2 regions of the Bacillus sp. M13(2017) genome follow, and region 1 is predicted to be linked to the other one. Evidence: predicted binding sites of a transcription regulator. Region 1 holds the regulator's gene; the other holds the start of a gene.
What was found. Region 1 encodes LexA, which represses DNA repair genes until DNA is damaged. Its sites were predicted from a motif close to CGAACATATGTTCG; they were not measured.
Positions count from the first base shown of each region.

Region 2: CGQ22_RS18725 (Y-family DNA polymerase) is a predicted target of LexA. The motif match lies at 3,452-3,465, and genes of this name have one in related genera.

Region 1 is NZ_KZ268515.1:19,664-25,805, forward strand. Features, by position in the region: gene phnC (phosphonate ABC transporter ATP-binding protein) at 1-410, opposite strand, end outside; gene CGQ22_RS25850 (phosphate/phosphite/phosphonate ABC transporter substrate-binding protein) at 494-1,432, opposite strand; gene CGQ22_RS25855 (bifunctional metallophosphatase/5'-nucleotidase) at 1,618-3,201, shown strand; gene CGQ22_RS25860 (DUF896 domain-containing protein) at 3,241-3,480, opposite strand; gene CGQ22_RS25865 (YneB family resolvase-like protein) at 3,526-4,182, opposite strand; gene lexA (transcriptional repressor LexA) at 4,324-4,944, shown strand; gene CGQ22_RS25875 (DUF4097 family beta strand repeat-containing protein) at 5,035-5,838, opposite strand; gene CGQ22_RS25880 (DUF1700 domain-containing protein) at 5,839-6,142, opposite strand, start outside.
Region 2 is NZ_KZ268507.1:83,205-89,346, forward strand. Features, by position in the region: gene CGQ22_RS18710 (hypothetical protein) at 1-459, opposite strand, end outside; gene CGQ22_RS18715 (IS4 family transposase) at 604-2,037, opposite strand; gene CGQ22_RS18720 (hypothetical protein) at 2,316-2,633, shown strand; gene CGQ22_RS18725 (Y-family DNA polymerase) at 3,511-4,776, shown strand; gene CGQ22_RS18730 (YolD-like family protein) at 4,773-5,114, shown strand; gene CGQ22_RS18735 (hypothetical protein) at 5,162-5,611, shown strand; partial or broken gene CGQ22_RS18740 (IS6 family transposase) at 5,584-6,142, opposite strand, start outside.

The DNA.
Region 1 (6,142 bases):
TCTAAAATATTCACTCTTTTTAATGCTTGAAATGCGAGCTCCACATCTTCTTTCGGAAACAAACCTAACGTTGTACGTAGTGTGGAATGATATCCAACACGACCAGCTAATACATTTTTTAATACTGTTGATCGCTTTACAAGGTTAAAACTTTGGAAGATCATACCGATATCCCGGCGCATACGTCGTAAATCTGTTCCTTTTGCAGCAGTAATAGACTCACCTTCAATCATGATTTCTCCTTCGGTAATCTCATGAAGACGATTTACGGATCTGAGAAGTGTAGATTTTCCAGCTCCAGATAATCCGACCATTACAACAAACTCACCTTTTTGAATTTTCAAGTTTATATTATTCAATCCTTTTGTACCATTTGGATACACTTTGGAGACATTTCGAAACTCTATCACACATCTTACCTACCTTCTATGTATTCAAAACGGCAAACTAACTGAAAACATCCCCTTTCAGCTAGCTGCCATTTCCATATGTATTATTGCGTTTTTACTTTCTTCCCATATTCACGAACGATATCAAATTTACTATCATCAGATTTAACATATCCTTCATGTGAATATACTTCTTTAATGATTTTGTGACCTTCCTCATTCTTTCCAATTTCAATGAAAGCATCTTGTAATTTCTTGCTCCACTCTGCATCTAAATCAGATCGTACAGAAATTGTATCGTTCGGAATTTTCTCAGTAAATTTCACTATTTTCGTTTGACCAAATATATTCGGATAATCTTTTTTTACAATATTACGAGCATCTTGGAATACAACAGCCGCATCTACGTCACCATTTAAAAGAGCAATAAGCGACTGATCGTGACCTTTTAATGTAACAGGTTTCACATCTTTTAACGGATCAATTCCCTCTTTTAATAGAACAGCTGCAGGCCATACATACCCTGCTGATGATGTTACATCTTGATAACCAATCTTTTTACCTTTTAAATCTTTTACACTATTCATATTAGAGTCTTTTTTAACAACAAACTCAGATTTATAAAAGTCTACTAAATCCTTTGTAGGGGCTCCCGTTTCATCATCTACTCCAAAACGTTGTGCTTGTAAAATTACATTTGCAGCCTTCTTTTCATGTGCTAATACGTACGCTGTTGGCGGTAAAAATCCTACATCTACTTGTTTAGATGCCATCGCTTCTACAATTGTATTGTAGTTCGTTGAAATACTAACTTTTACTGGAATATTCAACTTATCACTTAATAGCTTCTCAAGCGGTTTTGCCTTCGCCTCTAACGTATCCGCATTTTGAGAAGGAACAAATTGAACATTTAAAGTCTTCGGTACATACCCTTTTTTCGTATCTTCATTTTTACTTGCACTTGACTCTTTCGTCCCGCAGCCACTTAATAATCCCGCTGCTAGTACAACTGTTGTGCTCATTGCAAAAACTTTTTTCAACATGTTAATGCCTCCATTTTTCATTGTTATAAAATAACCTTTCATAAACATGAAGAAATATATCACATATTTTTACAAATAATTGATTATTTACAGAATCTTTACACATTCTATACACTCACATTAAAATTCTCTTCACATATTTGATATGATGAATTGGAAGATAACAATAGAAAAGGTGAGTCATATTGGAACAAAATCAAACTGTAACTTTAAACATCTTATTAACAAGCGATATACATGGCACTGTTTATCCTATTCACTACCAAGATAACTCCCCAGCAGAACTTGGTTTAGCTAAAATTTCTACTCTTATAAAAAAAGAACGTTCCCAAAATACAAACGTTCTTTTAATTGATAATGGCGACTTTATTCAAGGCACACCATTTACTTATCATTATGTTACATACGAAAAAAACAAAAAAAACCCAATGTCCTTATTAGCGAATTACTTACAGTATGACGCTGCAATTATCGGCAATCATGAATTTAATTACGGGATGGATATATTAAATAATGCTGTGACTACTGCGAACTTCCCGTACCTATCAGCAAACATTTTAGATAAAAACAGTAAAAAACCTTATTTCGGGAAACCATATGTAATAAAACATATTGAATCAAATATAAAAATTGCTATTTTAGGAGTGACAACGCATTACATTCCCAATTGGGAACAACCCCATCACATTAAAGATTTACTATTTGAAGATGCATTAAAGACTACAAAAGAATGGGTTTCTTACATTCGCAAACATGAGAAACCAGATTTACTAGTCGTAGCGTATCACGGGGGAGTTGAACGAGATTTACAAACCGGGGTACCGACTGAAGTGTTAACAGGAGAAAACCAAGGATATGCAATGTGCCATGAAATTGAAGGTATAGATCTTTTACTAACAGGTCATCAACACCGAGAAATTTCTCATACGATGGCTAACGGTGTAACAATTTTACAGACTGGATGCAATGGACACTCAGTTGGAAAAGTAAAAATAACATTCGAAAAAACAAAACATAAATGGGTGAAAAAAGAGAGTTCTTCTGAATTATTATCTGTACAAGGAGTTGAGGCGGACCAAGATGTACTTTCATTGGTAGCCGATTACGAAGAGAAAACACAAAAGTGGCTTGATCAACCTATTGGAATCATTCAGGGGGACATGCAAATTTCAGATGCTATGCAAACTCGTTTGCATGATCATCCTTTTATCGAATTCATAAATAAAATACAGATGAATATAGCTAATGTATCAATTTCTTGTACAAGTTTGTTCCATAATACATCTCCAGGTTTCCCTGAACATGTAACAATGCGTGATATCGTTTCTAATTATATTTATCCAAACACATTAAAAGTAATTAGAATAACTGGAGCAGATATAAAAGATGCTCTTGAACTCTCTGCTTCTTATTTCACATTAAAAACAGATGGATCAATCACCGTAAGTCCTATCTACATAGAACCAAAGCCACAACATTATAATTATGATATGTGGGAAGGGATTTCATACGTATTAAACATTTCAAAACCAATTGGTGAAAGAGTAGAATCTTTACAGCATAACAGTGCTCCTCTTAATATGAATGAAGAATATGACGTTGTAATGAATAATTATCGTGCAAGTGGCGGGGGAAATTTTTTTATGTTTCAAAACAAACCGGTAGTAAAAGATATACCCATAGATATGTCTGAACTTATCGCTAATTATATATTGGAACATAAAACGATAGAAGCAACTGTTAATAACAACTGGAAAGTTATTAAATAACGATTTTTACAAATAAAAAAGATGGGCTTCGCCCATCTTTTAATTTAATTTTGCATTATCTTGCTTTTTTAAAGCTTTTAATTTCGTCGGTGTAACATCTGTACCTTCTTCGTTAACAACTTTAATACCTTTAAGTTCGTTTAACATATTTTGACGAAATCCTTTTAAATATTGTTCACGTAGCGATTGACGCTCACGTTGCTCTTCTTCAGTTAAACCTTCAGCTTTTGCTTTTTTCGCTAAGAAGTTAATGCGTTCAACGAGTTCGTGATTAATCATCTCGAATCCCCCTTCTAATCAAAACTGATTATTATCATACAATAGTTACTCTTCTTTATCAAGCAATTGCTTCGTATACTCTACATATCTACGATGTACAGTCGCCTTTGAAACATTATGACCAAATCCACGTAATGTTGCTGCGATTTCTTCAAACGTGAGTTCACTTTTTCGCAAACGTACAATTTCCTCAATTGGCACTTCTTTTTTCTCTCTTCCTACACTTAAATGACGATTTTTTAAATTATTTTCTGGACGATAACCTTTTTCTACTGCACGTTGCATGCCTCGTTTAATTTTCAAGTTATGAATCTTTCTTTGATATTCTTCAACAATACCAATAATATCTAATACCATCGAATCAGAATCCGATAATTGTAATTCACCATTATGTGTATGCGTATATACTTTTATGCCTTCTTTATGTAAGCAATGCATTAATGCGATCTTCGCATTTCCTCTACCAAGGCGCGTTTCATCTTGTATAAGTAACACATCAATTTGTTCGTCTCGAATTGTATCCAACACCTCTAATATACCGTCACGTTCAATTGTATATCCACTAGCCTGCTCTTCAATCACCTTAGTAACATTCATTTGATAGCGCTCAGCTAAATGCAATAATTCATCTTTTTGACGTAACAATGATGTTTCTTGCGCTTCTTTCGTTGTACTCACACGTGCATAAATAATTGCATTCATTTTGAACCCCTCTTTCTCCCTATTATTTCCCTATAGTGTAACATAAATCCGCCATTTGTTCGAACTTATGTTTGTAGAATGTTTTTTCACATGTTATACTTATTAATAAGAAAAATGAAAGAAAACGAGGTGTTAGAAAACATGGAAAAGTTAACGAAACGCCAGCAAGACATTCTCGACTTTATTAAGCTAAAAGTACAAGAAAAAGGATATCCACCTTCCGTACGTGAAATTGGTCAAGCAGTCGGCCTCGCTTCTAGTTCTACAGTGCACGGACATTTATCACGATTAGAAGAAAAAGGATACATTCGACGCGATCCAACAAAACCACGTGCCATTGAAATTTTAGGCGAAGACCGAATGGATACGGAAACACAATCTGTTATTCAAGTTCCAATTGTCGGAAAAGTTACTGCTGGTTTACCAATTACGGCGGTCGAAAGCGTAGAGGAACATTTCCCACTTCCAGCTAGTATTGTTGCTGGAGCAGACCAAGTGTTCATGTTACGTATTTCTGGAGATAGTATGATTGAAGCTGGTATTTTCGATGGAGATTTAGTTGTTGTTCGCCAACAACAGTCTGCATATAATGGTGAAATTGTAGTCGCTTTAACAGAAGATAACGAAGCAACTGTTAAACGTTTCTATAAAGAAAAAGACCATTTCCGTCTACAACCAGAAAATTCTTCGTTAGAACCTATCATTTTAAAACAAGTGTCAGTTATCGGGAAAGTAATTGGCGTATATCGTGATTTACATTAAAAATAATAAAAAGAAGATAATTACCTTATTTACATACGGTAATTATCTTCTTTTTGTATTTTGATAGATTTCCATGCATTCTATTTCTTATTAACGAGTTTCAATCGTCACATCTCCAGCAGCCGTTTTACCGCTAATCTTTTTACTACCATTTCCAATTGTTACATTTTTATTTTCTTCATTAAAAATTGTTACATCTCCCGCAGCACTTTGCCCAGTAATTACCGCATCTTGTGGTTTTTCCGATAAAGTAATATCTATATCTCCCGCAGTTGAACTTGCTTCTAGATTATACTTAGAATCATGATCTTGAATATTTATTTCCCCACTTGTTGTTTTTGCGGTCACTTTCCCTAATACCTTCTTAAAGTTCACCTCACCAGCTTTTGTCGATCCCTCCACATTCTTAGCCGTTACTTGTTTCAACTCTACTTCTCCAGCAAGTGTTCTAACACTTACGCTATCACTTTTCACATCACTCATTTCGATTTGTCCAGCAGATGAATTTACTTTTACATCTTGGTAAGAGCGTTCGGGCACAAGGAGAGTCAATTTAGACGTTTGAAACCTAAAATCGTAAAAAGAAAAATCAAATGAAGCACCTTTTTCTCTTTCCCCAATAACTTTTAATGTGTCACCATCTTCTGCGATACGAATCTCTTGTTTACGTACATCTCCCGATTGCTTTACATAAAAAGAAGAGTCAGGAGATTTTTGGACAATAATATCCCCGGCATCTAACTTAACTTCTATATTTTTTAATGTTTCGTTTTTAATTACATTTTCTTTATCGCCTTTTTCAGCAGTCTGTACTGCTTTTTCATATGTTTGGGAAATTCCTATTACTCCAATAATGATACAAGCGATAGCGATTAAAAATAGTTTTTTCATCATTTACTCTCCTTTTATCATTTTGAAGTTCCATATTACATATCGTACACACAATCTCTTAAACCACGTTGTACTATAAAAAGCGATAATACATAACAATAAACCTACTCCAACAAACGTTATACTAACGAAAAGATCCAACCATATAAAAGTACCCATAAATACTTTTCCAATAACGAAAAATGGTGTTACTACACTAGCAATACCACCGATCCAAAAAGAAAATATAAAAGCAATAATTGCGACTAACGGGCCTAACACAATAATAAAATTAAACAAACTAAGTCCAATCGCTGCCATAACAGCT
Region 2 (6,142 bases), on a different contig from region 1:
AGCAAATAACAACGCAGGCTTATATGGTAGCCCAAGCAACGAAAGCATTCCTAATGCTCCCCAGTAATCCTCTTTCTTAAGATACGATTTTATTTGATTAAAATATGATTTACTAATACCTAATGCATCCTGCCAACATCTTTCCCAAACGTTACTAGAGTACATATTAGATGGAATTTCTTCATCATTCATTACATAAACACCAGCTATAATAGCTGCTTTTTCTTCATTGTTATATGAAGATTTCGCTAATTCTTCTTTATTAAGAACATATTTACCTGTTTTATCATCCTTTACCATAAGTACCGAAAAAATATATTCTAATTCTTTAACTTGAGCTTCTAATTCCTCCTGTGTTGCGTTGTATTTCTTTCCATCCTCTATAGTTGCAGCTGAAGCGAGAGTTGGTACAAAAACTAGAGTAAGAGCCATTAACATAAACATCATTTTCTTTAACATAGTGAATTAACCCCATGCCCATCAACTTAAGAACATAGGCAAAATGAACTTTCGTTCATTAGGACTAAAAAATTCTTAAAGTAGAGGTACACTCTTAAAAATGTGCATGCCAAATAAACCTAGATAGGCATTATTTTCAAAAAATTATGCAGCTTTCTTTTGTCTTCTCAAACCACTATACTCATATACAATGCCCAGAATATCAAAGACTGTCTTCTTCTCATACCGGTGGGATTTCCGTCCGTTTTTTTGTAAGAGATTAAAAAGATGGAGAAAAACCTTTGTTATTTCTTGAGTACTTTTTTGTAGAGCTTCATATGCCAAATACAGATGATCTTGAATCATGTAAATAGCTTTATATTCACTTAATTCTTTTTTCTTTTTTTGTAGTAGCAGTTGTCTCATTTTGAACATAGTTGAAGAACAAAGTAAAATAGCGATTAATTGGCCATAAAGATGACATTCTAGACGTTCCCGCTTAACATTATGACAACGATTGATACCAAAAAGAGATTTCCATGTTTTAAATACAATCTCTATTTGCCAACGTAGCGAGTAGATATCGTGAATATGTTCCATCGGAACAACTTCCCATGGGATGTTGGTAATATAAACATTGATTTCTGTTAAACGTTTACTTTTTTCAGAGTATGTAACTCCTTTTTTCTTCTCAACATAAGTTTGTTGTTTCCTACGTTTATGAATTTGAGTTGATGTGAGTCTATATATTACAACTCGTGAGGGTAATTTTTGTTGCCCAATATAGGCATTCTGAATTTCATAAGTATCTTCTGGTTTTATCTGATGCATAATATCTTCAAGGTTAAGCAAAACATATAAAGATTGCTTTTTTACTGTCCCATTCCGAAAGAATTCTGGAGATTCATTTTTTACATATACTCTATTATTTAATTTCAAACGTGAAACATAGAATACTCCCCGTTGATCCGTCTGGTCTAAATCTTTTAGAGAAAAATATCCTAAATCTCGAATACATAAATCTCCTGGGCGTAAGGTATCTAAACACTGTGTACCAAAGGTTTTATCATTATTTTTACCTGGTTCCATTTGAAAGTTGAGGAATTTCCCACTATGTAAATCATACTCTAGCTGAATCTTAATACCGGCTGTTTGTGCACATCCTCCTGAACCAGGATAAATAGGAGCCAAATGATTGGGTACTTGAAAAATAGTAGCATCTAAAATACGTATACGTTGAAAATAAGAGGTGTATTGGTTTGAGATTTGAGACGAATCGTTTAGTTTGCTTTTGATTAAAAGGGAAAATACACGCTGTAGAAATAAAACAGCGCATCGGTTAAAACGTTGATTAAGTCCTTCTGGACTCATAAGTGTAGCTGTATTTGCATAAAGCTGACTACATAATCGAGTTAGAGAATCGCTTGCTACCTGTTGACTAATCCAGATACATAAAGCAGCCAAATCTCGTGCACCATACTTACTTTTACGTTTTACAAAACCTGTCTCTTGTGCAAGTTGTTGAAGAATATGTGGAGATAGATATCGCTGTAGTTCTTTAGCGAACAAATGAAACTCATCCTGAATCGATAGATTCATACAAAACGCCATCCTTTCTGTATATTTCTACAAAAAGAATAACGTCTATTTTACATAATGGATAGTGTAAAACTTTAGCTTTATGGCGATGCGTCAGCACTCCATAACCATCTATTTAACCGATAGATGGTTAATTTATTTCTACGTTCGAAATTATATGATTTTATTATCTCTACACATCAACACATATTACTTTTTGTGTTTATCTCGCCAAATGAACTAATTTTTATATTTTTCTATTATGATATTTAGTACAATATCAATAGGAGTGATAAATTGTGAAGTTTAAAAAAACAAAGATAATTCTAGGGGTCTTATTACTACTGATTCTCTCTACATTCTTAATGACGAAAGAGTCAAAAATTAAAGATTTTCCTGTGTTTATTTTTTCTAACCATGTTGAAGATGATAAGCCAGCAGATTATCAATATACTTTTGGATATTTACCTTTAATGTCTATAAGAGCTAAAGGGTGGAAAAAAACGCATGAAGAAGGAGCTACTACTGTATTTGAAAAGGAAAATAGAAAAGTTATTGTTATAAAGTTTCCTGGAGAAGACAATTTTTACTTATATGAACCGAAAAATAAATATTAATCAAAAGACCTTCAGGTTTACTGAAGGTTTTTTGATTAATGTTTATTAGGGGTACCGCCACATCGCTATCAAGCTAATATTTTAGAGTATCCCCAAAACGAAAATTGTATCTCTCCATAGTTGTTTATGAAAATTCAGTTCATTTTTTTCATTTTGGGGAACAATTAGTCTCTTAAGTTGATGGGCATGTGAATTAACCCCCAGAATTTAATTTTTTCTTTTTCTTTTCTTCTCCCAAAACTATAAACTTACTATTTGAAGTTCTGATCTTCATCTAAAACATTTACATTTAACACCCTCTTTTTCCAATATTTATAATAATGGTAATATAACCAACTATAAATGTATATATTTTACAAACAATTCACCTATTACGATCATTTGAATTTCAATATATAACTATAAAAAAAGCTATCATTCTACATAATAGCTTCTTTTCACCAATCTACTAACATAGTTCTAAATATAGAAAAATATCCTAATAATATTTGAGGAAATTAAATTCATATAATTTTATTTTTATATATTAAAATTATATATTAATGTTATACTAAGATGAATCAAGAAGCATCCAAGATTCCTTGATTAATCACTACATTTTCCTTAAAGCGAACTCAACAAGAAAAGACACTGTATAGTGTCTTTTCTTGTTGAGTTTGCACCTTTAATCAATAGTAAGAGGATATATATCTATGCCCTCTTATTGTTGATTGGTGTTAGAATTGCTGCTCCCACAAACAGAATATCTGAAAGACACTCATATAAGAGTGTCTTTTCTTTATGCAAAAAATTATTTTTAAACAAAAACTCTTTATAAAAGAACGCAAGTTCGTATATAATAAGAACAAACGTTCTTATTATATACGAAGGAATAACAGTGTATGACTATTCTATCTTACCGAATAGAATCATCTTATGTGTTGATTTACGTAGCTTTTACGCTTCAGTAAGTTGCATCAAAATGGGGTTAGATCTTATGTATACAAAATTGGCAGTAGTCGGTGATGTAAGTAGAAACGGTTCAATCGTTCTAGCTGCCACGCCACCATTAAAAGCATTGGGTGTAAAGAAGATGGCCAGATTATACGAGATTCCTCGCAGAAAAGACATTCTTGTTGTAAATCCGATTATGGGAACTTACATAAAATGCTCTAATTACATAACAAAGCTAGCTTTGCAGTACGTTCCTATTGAGGATTTTCACCAATACAGCATCGATGAATTTTTTATGGATATTACGGATAGTATTCATTTATTTGCTAACGATCCCTATGAATTTGCGTTGAAATTTAAACGTGAAATTTATACGAAAACACGGATTGAATGCACAATAGGAATTGGCCCTAACCCTTTAATGAGCAAAGTGGCTTTAGATGTGGAAGCGAAGAAAACTAAAGATTGTATAGCATACTGGAAGTACGAAGATGTACCCATAAAATTATGGCCAATACGACCACTTAGTAAGTTTTGGGGGATTTCAGGTAAGACAGAAGCGAAGTTAAACCGAAAGGGAATTCATTCAATTGGAGATTTAGCACAATATCCCCTTAAATACTTAAAACAAAGCTTCGGCGTTATTGGCGAAGAATTACACTTACATAGCAACGGCATTGATTTTAGCCGTATATCAGAAAAATACGTTCCAACAACGACTTCTATTGGTAAAAGCCAAATACTTATGCGTGATTACACTATAGAAGAGTTTCCAATTATTCTACTGGAGCATATAGAAGAAGTTTGTTATCGAATGCGAAGGCAAAACAAACTAGCTCAAACTGTCCATTTTTCCATTGGTTATAGCAAAAGTTCCGCTGGTGGCTTCAGAAAAACTCACACTATGAACCGACCGACCAATTTAACAATGGATATATATAAGATTTGTACATATTTTTTACACGAGTTTTACACTGGAGAACCCATTAGATCCATAAATGTTTCTTTAACTAACTTAATCAATGCAGGCGAAGAACAAATCTCACTATTCGATAATGTAATACAACGAGAAAAAGAAATGAAACTAACGAAAGTAATGGACGAAATACGCACTAAATTTGGTAAGAACAGCATATTAAGAGGAATTTCGTATACAAATAGCGCCACAGCTAGATACAGAAATACACTAATAGGAGGACACAAATTATGAACAACGCTAATATGCCAAAAGGGCGCGGAATGGTGAAATGGGCTCCATTCGCAGCATTAACACCCCAATTTGATGGGATACGTGAAATCATTAGGGAACAACACAAAGTCACCCGTCCGATTTTAACAACTGACGAAAAAGAACGAATTGAAAATATGCTATTATGTTCCTTAGTATCAGAAGAAGAAATAATGATTACATATTATGAGGACGGTTATTTACTCACTAATTATATGACCGTTGTTGAAATTGATCCTTCAAATAGCGCTGTTATATGTACGGATGCTTTTTATAATAAGATGAAACTACAATTTTCTAATATAATAGATGTTAAATAGAATGAATTAATGTAATCACGTTTGGATTATTAAAAAGGAGTGTAAAAATGCAAGGAAATCAGTTAAGAAAGAACGCCGCAGGAGCAATTATTCATAATAATATTAATAGCTATCCCATTCTAAATATACCTATGATTATTAATAAGGAAGATGGGATCATTTATGAGGTGTTAAACACTGGTTTTCAAGCTAATGATGCAGTAGCAATGATAACAACGGATGGTTTTGCTACAACCAGGGTAAATGCACCGATCTTAACAGCAAAAAACAACGATGGTAGTCTTCAAATATACCGCTTACCGTTAGAATTGGAATATTGGGTGCTTTCTTGTATGCATGCTGCTTCAGAAGGAAAAAATCCATTCCCCTGTAAAGTCGCTTTTGGAATTATAGACACAAAATTTTTGGTTCTGGTGCAAATAAAGGATACATACCATGGAAAAATGAGGATTCCTGCCAGAATCGTTCTTTACACTGTTAATCCAAATAATTGGTGAATGAATTGTTTTTGATTTTGAACAGACTGATCCCGTAAATCAACCTGTTCTTTTTTGATCATATGCATAGCTTCTACTCCTGCAAGAATAGATATAGCTGTATGAGTCCTAACATAGAGCGTATACGTTTTTTATAATAAAACGATGGTCCTGCTCTACGATGTTATTTCAATATTTTACCCTTCGGATTTTGGTGCGTATTGGTATCCTTTTTTCTTTCTTCAACTGTTCGATAGCAATTGGATAAGCAGGATTCTTATCGACTGTTATAACACGAGGCTTTGAAACATGAAAAAACTGCAAAGCTTTCTTGAAAAAGTGCTTTGCAGTCTTATGATTTCTAGATTTACTCAAATAAAAGTCAATCGTGTTTCCTTCAGAATCAACGGCACGATATAAATACATCCATTGTCCTTTTACTTTTATATATGTTTCGTCCACCCTCCATGAGTTATTCGTTTATTTGAGATGACGTCGAATTCGGTTATCAAACTCCGGTCCATATTGATGTACCTATCGCATAATAGTTGT